3 regions of the Serratia aquatilis genome follow, and region 3 is predicted to be linked to each of the others. Evidence: predicted binding sites of a transcription regulator. Region 3 holds the regulator's gene; each other region holds the start of a gene.
What was found. The regulator PurR, encoded in region 3, represses purine synthesis genes. The targets are predictions, from matches to a motif close to CANGCAAACGTTTGCNTG.

Region 1 (2,280 bases), 2.6 Mb from region 3:
GGTGTTGCCCCCATCCCAAAGCCACAATGCCCGGCCGCCAGCACGGCAGCATCATAGTTTTTCCCCATGACGCGGTAAGTCACAAAGATCGCATACAGCGCCATCACCAACGTCTGAACAGCCAGAATAGCCAGCATCGGCAGTGCCAGAGAAGCCAGTTCCCACAGGCGCAGGCTCATCAGCGCCATCGCCAGAAACAGCGACAGGCTGACGTTTCCCAACACTGAAACCGCTCGTTCAAAAACGGTGTAAAAACCGGTAACCGAGAGCGTATTGCTAAGGATCACCCCGACAAACAGCACGCAAACGAAGATAGGTAATTCGAACGCGGTGCCGTTCAGTAATCCTGCGATAAATTGGCCGGCACTTAAGCAGATGGCGATCATGGCAATAGTTTCTACCATGACCAGTGAGGTGATCAGGCGGCCACTTTCCGGTTTTTCAAAACCGCTCGGCTGTACACTGTCTTCAGGCGTACCCTCCGGGGTTGAAGAGTGTTTCACCAGATAGCGTGCCACTGGGCCACCAATCAGCCCTCCTAAAACCAGACCAAAAGTGGCACAGGCTATGGCAACTTCAGTCGCATTCTCAAAACCATAACGCTCGATAAACACTTTGCTCCAGGCGGCACCAGTACCATGACCTCCGGAAAGCGTGATCGAGCCAGCGATCAGCCCCATCAGAGGATCCAGCCCCAGCATTTTCGCCATGGCGATCCCAATGGCGTTTTGCACCACCAGCAACCCTAACACTACAAACAGGAATATAAACAGTGCTTTGCCCCCTGCGCGTAAACGCGCCAGGTTAGCATTCAGACCGATAGTGGCAAAAAAAGCCAGCATCAGGGGGTCTCGGAGTGACATATCAAAGCTGATTTCCCAGTTGACGGTTTTCTTCAGCACCAACAGCAGCAATGCCACCAGTAGACCACCCGCAACCGGGGCAGGAATAGTATATTTTTTCAGCAAAGGAATGGTGCGTATACCTTTATTACCAACAAGTAAAACCAACGTAGCAGCGACTAAAGTGCCATAAGCGTCGAGATGGAACATCTCTAGTACCCCGTTTCAGAATCAATATGTAATTAATTATAAACCATAAATCTGATAGGGCTTTGAGTTTACCCGTACGCGAGTCTCAGGAAGTACCTTGATTGACCGCTAGCAGAACACTCGTGTAAACAAGATGTGGTAGATGGCATAACCAGCTAATATTAATGGTGAAAATTTAAAAAAGCGTATTCTTTATAAAGCCCTCTTCGGTAAAAATATTAGCGCGCAACCGTTTGCTTTTGTGAATCAGATCATTAAAATGCCCTCTTTGCCGCTTAGGGAACACCGCACCATGTCCACTCAATCTGCCGAGCTCGATGCCATAGAAAAAGCATCAGCAACAGCCCCGCGCAACAGTGAACTGATTTATCGCCTGGAAGATCGCCCACCGCTGCCACAAACGCTATTTGCCGCCAGCCAGCATCTGTTGGCTATGTTTGTTGCCGTGATCACCCCTGCACTGCTGATTTGCCAGGCGCTGGGTTTGCCTGCACAAGATACGCAACATATCATCAGCATGTCGCTGTTTGCTTCTGGCCTAGCCTCCATTCTACAAATCAAGACCTGGGGGCCGGTGGGTTCGGGTTTGCTGTCTATTCAGGGAACCAGCTTCAACTTTGTTTCCCCGCTGATTATGGGCGGGTTGGCGTTGAAGAACGGTGGGGCTGACGTGCCGACCATGATGGCAGCGCTGTTTGGCACATTGATGGTGGCTTCTTGTACTGAAATCCTGCTGTCACGTGTGCTTCATTTGGCGCGCCGCATTATCACACCACTGGTGTCCGGTATTGTGGTGATGATCATTGGCCTGTCTCTGATTCAAGTAGGGCTCACCTCTATTGGTGGCGGCTATGCGGCCATGAACGATCATACTTTTGGCGAACCCAAAAATCTGTTGCTGGCAGGTGCGGTTCTGGTGGTCATCATTTTACTTAACCGCCAGCGCAACCCATACCTACGGGTTGCGTCGCTGGTGATTGCCATGGCCGTAGGCTATCTGCTGGCTTGGGCAATGGGCATGTTGCCGGAAACTCAGCCGGTCACCCAGAGTGCCATCACGATCCCTACCCCGCTGTATTACGGCCTGGGTTTCGATTGGAACTTACTGCTGCCGCTGATGCTAATCTTTATGGTGACCTCGCTGGAAACCATCGGTGATATCACCGCCACTTCCGACGTATCAGAGCAACCCGTCAGTGGGCCTCTATATATGCGCCGTCTTAAGGGC
Region 2 (2,280 bases), 1.6 Mb from region 3:
GCTGAACGCCGCTTTATCCGTGCGATGTATCCCTTGCACCGTGTGGTCAAACAGGGATTTATGCGTCACCCGCAGATGAGCTGGCAGAGCATGTTCATCCACAGCAAAACCATGGTTTTGCGCGGTGATCATCACGGTATTGTTATCCAGATCTTTTACCGGATGGTTACCGCCGTGGTGACCAAGCTTCATTTTCATGGTTTTCGCACCACTGGCCAGTGCCAGCAGTTGGTGGCCCAGGCAGATACCGAATACCGGAATATCCGTTGCCAGGAACTGTTTGATAGCGGTAATTGCGTAGTCACAGGGCTCCGGATCGCCAGGGCCATTGGAGAGGAAGATACCGTCCGGGGCCATTTTCAAAACCTCTTCCGCAGAGGTTTGTGCAGGCACGACGGTCAGACGGCAACCACGATCCACCAGCATACGCAGGATATTGCGCTTCGCACCGAAATCGTAAGCCACCACATGGTAGGGCAATTCGCCTGCAGTTTTAGCCTGAGGTAAGTCGCCTTCCAGAGTCCAACTCCCCTGTTGCCAAGTGTAGGCTTCTTTGGTGGTGACCTCTTTGGCCAGATCCATCCCTTTCAGGCCGGGGAACGCTCGCGCTTTTTGCAGCGCCAGTTCGGCATCGGTCACATCACCCGCAATGATGCAGCCATTTTGTGCACCTTTCTCACGCAATAGACGCGTCAATTTGCGGGTATCGATATCGGCAATCGCCACAATGTTATTGCGCTTGAGGTATTCCGATAGCCCTTCTTCGTTGCGGTAGTTGCTGGCAATCAGAGGAAGATCGCGGATGACAAGGCCTTGAGCATGAACAGCGGAGGATTCTTCGTCGGAAGCATTGGTGCCGACATTGCCAATATGGGGATAAGTAAGAGTAACGATCTGGCGGGAGTAGGAAGGATCAGTGAGGATTTCTTGATAGCCGGTCATCGACGTATTGAAGACCACTTCCCCCACTGCCGTACCTTGCGCCCCAATGGCCCGACCGTGGAATTGGGTTCCGTCTTCCAGAACCAATAGCGCTGACTTATTCAAAACACCCTCCGAGGAATAATAAATCACAATATTTGCATATTAATTCAGAAATCGCGATCTAAATCAATGCAAAAACCGCCCTCAAGGCTAATTTTTGGCAAATTGGGCGCATTTTAATGATGAGTGCTACGTTTGTCTACACAAAGCACAATTTTTTATCACAATTTTGCCGCCCTTAGGTTCAAACTGGCTTCACAGCCATAAAAACATATAGAAACTTGGCTTGGTAAACGGTTGCGAGGCACAATGACAGAAAAAAATGCTTAAAACAGCTAAAATCGGCCGACCTCAAACAAAAAATAGCTTTCAGATAGGAAAAATAGAGAGGTAACCATAAAAAACGCAGTACTCAGCAAAATATCAATTCGTAACCAATATTTTCATGGTTAAAAAAAAGGGTAATAAAATTATCACCCTATTATCATAGTATTATGACCAATTTCACCACATCATATTGGCATCAAGATCACTATAACTGTTCTAAACCAAGCACATCTCGCATATCAAACAGCCCTTTTTGCTGCTTTGACATCCAGACAGCGGCACGTACCGCGCCATTGGCAAAAGTCATACGGCTCGATGCTTTGTGAGTAATTTCCACTCGCTCGCCAATATCTGCAAACATAGCGGTATGTTCACCCACAATATCCCCTGCGCGGATGGTGGCAAAACCGATACTCTTAGGATCGCGCTCACCGGTGTAACCTACACGTTGGTAAACCCCGCACTCTTTTAAATCACGGCCTAACGCACCAGCAATCGCTTCGCCCATAGCCAGAGCCGTGCCAGAAGGGGCATCAACCTTGTGGCGGTGATGTGCTTCGATAATTTCGATATCGGTATAATCGCCCATGACCTTGGCGGCTTTTTCTAGCAGTTTGAGCACTACGTTAACACCAACGCTAAAGTTGGCAGCAAATACGATACCAATCTGTTGTGCCGCAGCCTGGATCGTCGCTTTACCCGCATCGTCAAAACCGGTGGTGCCAATGATCATGCCTTTCTTATGTGCCACGCAGAATGCCAGATGGGCTAAAGTGCCCTCAGGACGGGTGAAATCGATCAGGATATCGAAATCACTGGCCACGTTATCCAGGCTATCGCTGACGGTTATCCCCAGCGCACCAACACCGGCCAGTTCCCCAGCCTCGGTACCCACCAAGCTTGAGCCTGGGCGCTCTAGTGCTGCCCCCAATACCACACCTTGCGCCTGCTGCACGGCCTGGATGAGTT
Region 3 (2,280 bases):
AATTGAAGGCAAAATTATGTGGTCTGAATATTCACTCGATGTGGTAGACGCCGTTGCTCGTACCGGGAGTTTCAGTGCAGCAGCGCAAGAACTTCATCGAGTTCCTTCTGCAGTAAGCTACACGGTGCGGCAGTTGGAACAATGGCTGGCCGTGCCACTGTTTGAGCGGCGCCATCGCGATGTGGCACTGACTCCCGCCGGAGCCCTTTTTATCAAGGAAGCACGGATTGTTATCAAAAAAATGCTTGATACTCGGCGACAGTGCCAGCAAGTTGCTAATGGTTGGCGTGGGCAGTTAAGGATTGCGGTCGATCTTATTGTCAAACCACGGCGTAGTCGTCAATTAATCATCGATTTTTATCGTCATTTCCCTGATGTGGAGTTAATTGTCCAGCCAGAAGTGTTCAACGGCGTGTGGGATGCCCTGGTTGACGGGCGCGCTGAGATGGCCATTGGTGCAACAAGTGCTGTGCCGGTAGGTGGCGGTTTCGCTTTCCGCGACATGGGGTTTATGGACTGGTTGTGTGTAGTAAATGCAACCCATCCTTTGGCTCGTCTAGAAGGACGACTGAGAAACGATCAGCTACGGCCATATCCTTCACTCTTGCTAGAGGATACGTCACGAAATTTGCCGAAGCGTGTAACCTGGGCACTGGATAACCAGCGGCGTCTCACCGTGCCGGATTGGGTGTCTGCTGTGGATTGTCTGCGTAATGGGCTGTGCGTAGGAATGGCACCTGCGCATCGAGTCCTGCCATTGGTACAAAGCGGTGAACTGGTTGTTCTGCAACTGCTCGAGCCATTTCCTCCCAGTGCCTGTTGTCTCACGTGGCAGCAAAATGCGCAGTCACCCGTAATGGCTTGGCTAATAGATTATCTGGGAGACAGTGAAACACTCAATCAGGAGTGGTTGAGCGAAAAAATACCGGGTAACCCAGAGGCTCCCGGTAATAACGGTTAGCGGCGATAATCGATGAAAGGTCCATCGGCTACCGAACGGCGTTCAATAAGTTTTGGATGTACTTCAATAACCTGAGATTCTTCGCGTTTACTGATGATGCGATCCAGTAGCATAGTAAAGGCCATCTCTCCCAGACGCTCTTTAGGCTGATGGATGGTAGTTAACGCAGGGGTAAAATAGCGTGCGTTGCGGACGTTATCGTAGCCGATCACTGAGATATCTTGCGGTACGCGAAGCCCCAATTCGTCTGCAGCGCAGATAGCCCCCATTGCCATGATGTCACCACCGCAAAAGATGGCAGTAGGACGATGTTTCTGCGACAGGATTTTGTGCATCGCTTTGTAACCGGATTCAGGTTCAAAATCGCCTTGAACGATCCATTCTTCACGGATGTCGATATTGGCTTCCTGCATTGCTTTCAAGAAGCCTTGATGGCGCCCACCCCCGGTATTACGCGCGAGCTGGCCTGGAATGGCACCGATATCGCGATGACCGCGTTCAATCAGGTAACGCCCTGCCAGATAGCCTCCCTCAAACGCATTATCGATAATGGTATCGGTGAAATCACCACGAGCTGCGCCCCAGTCCATCACTACCATGGGAATATTGCGGTAATCCTCCAACATGCCTAACAGCTTTTCCGGATATTCCGAGCACATGACCAGCAGACCATCGACACGCTTTTGCGCCAACATCGCCAGATAGGCCTGTTGTTTATCAAGGTTATTATGTGAGTTGCACAAGATCAGCGTATAACCTTTACTATAACAACTGTTTTCAACAGCTTCGATCACCTCTGCAAAATAGGGCGCTTCACTTGATGTTGCAAGCAGACCGATCGATTTGGTGTGGTTGACTTTCAGGCTACGGGCAACGGCGCTGGGTGAATAGTGAAGTTCCTTAATTGCTGCCCAAACGGCCGCTTTTGTTTCTTCGGCGACGAAACGCGTTTTATTGATGACGTGCGAAACGGTGGTGGTTGAAACGCCAGCGCGTTTGGCCACATCTTTAATCGTTGCCATGTAAAAAATAACTCCTGAACCTACATGTTACGGCATGTAAGTATGATGTTAATCGTTTGCCTGCGTAGAACTTTCCCCAGATAAGCGAAAACTGAGTTTTTAGTGCTGAAGTCGTAAGCCGCTTTAACAGGAGGGGCATTTTGGTACGCAGTAGTGAATTGCGGATTTTGTCGCATAATGAAGAAAAGTGGAAGAGCTAATCGGTATTATAAGTCGGGAAATGATAACAAGATTTTAATCACGAACTGTGTGAAAATGATTTGACGCATTAATCGTGTGGCTTTTATGCTTGAGAAC

Region 1: SAQUA_RS24265 (NCS2 family protein) is a predicted target of PurR. The motif match lies at 1,275-1,292, and genes of this name have one in related genera.
Region 2: carA (glutamine-hydrolyzing carbamoyl-phosphate synthase small subunit) is a predicted target of PurR. The motif match lies at 1,271-1,288, and genes of this name have one in related genera.

Annotation. Positions count from the first base shown of each region.
Region 1 is NZ_CP173186.1:5,337,167-5,339,446, forward strand. Features, by position in the region: gene gltS (sodium/glutamate symporter) at 1-1,052, opposite strand, end outside; gene SAQUA_RS24265 (NCS2 family protein) at 1,345-2,280, shown strand, end outside.
Region 2 is NZ_CP173186.1:4,371,855-4,374,134, forward strand. Features, by position in the region: gene carA (glutamine-hydrolyzing carbamoyl-phosphate synthase small subunit) at 1-1,047, opposite strand, end outside; gene dapB (4-hydroxy-tetrahydrodipicolinate reductase) at 1,517-2,280, opposite strand, start outside.
Region 3 is NZ_CP173186.1:2,732,389-2,734,668, reverse strand. Features, by position in the region: gene punR (DNA-binding transcriptional activator PunR) at 17-961, shown strand; gene purR (HTH-type transcriptional repressor PurR) at 958-1,983, opposite strand.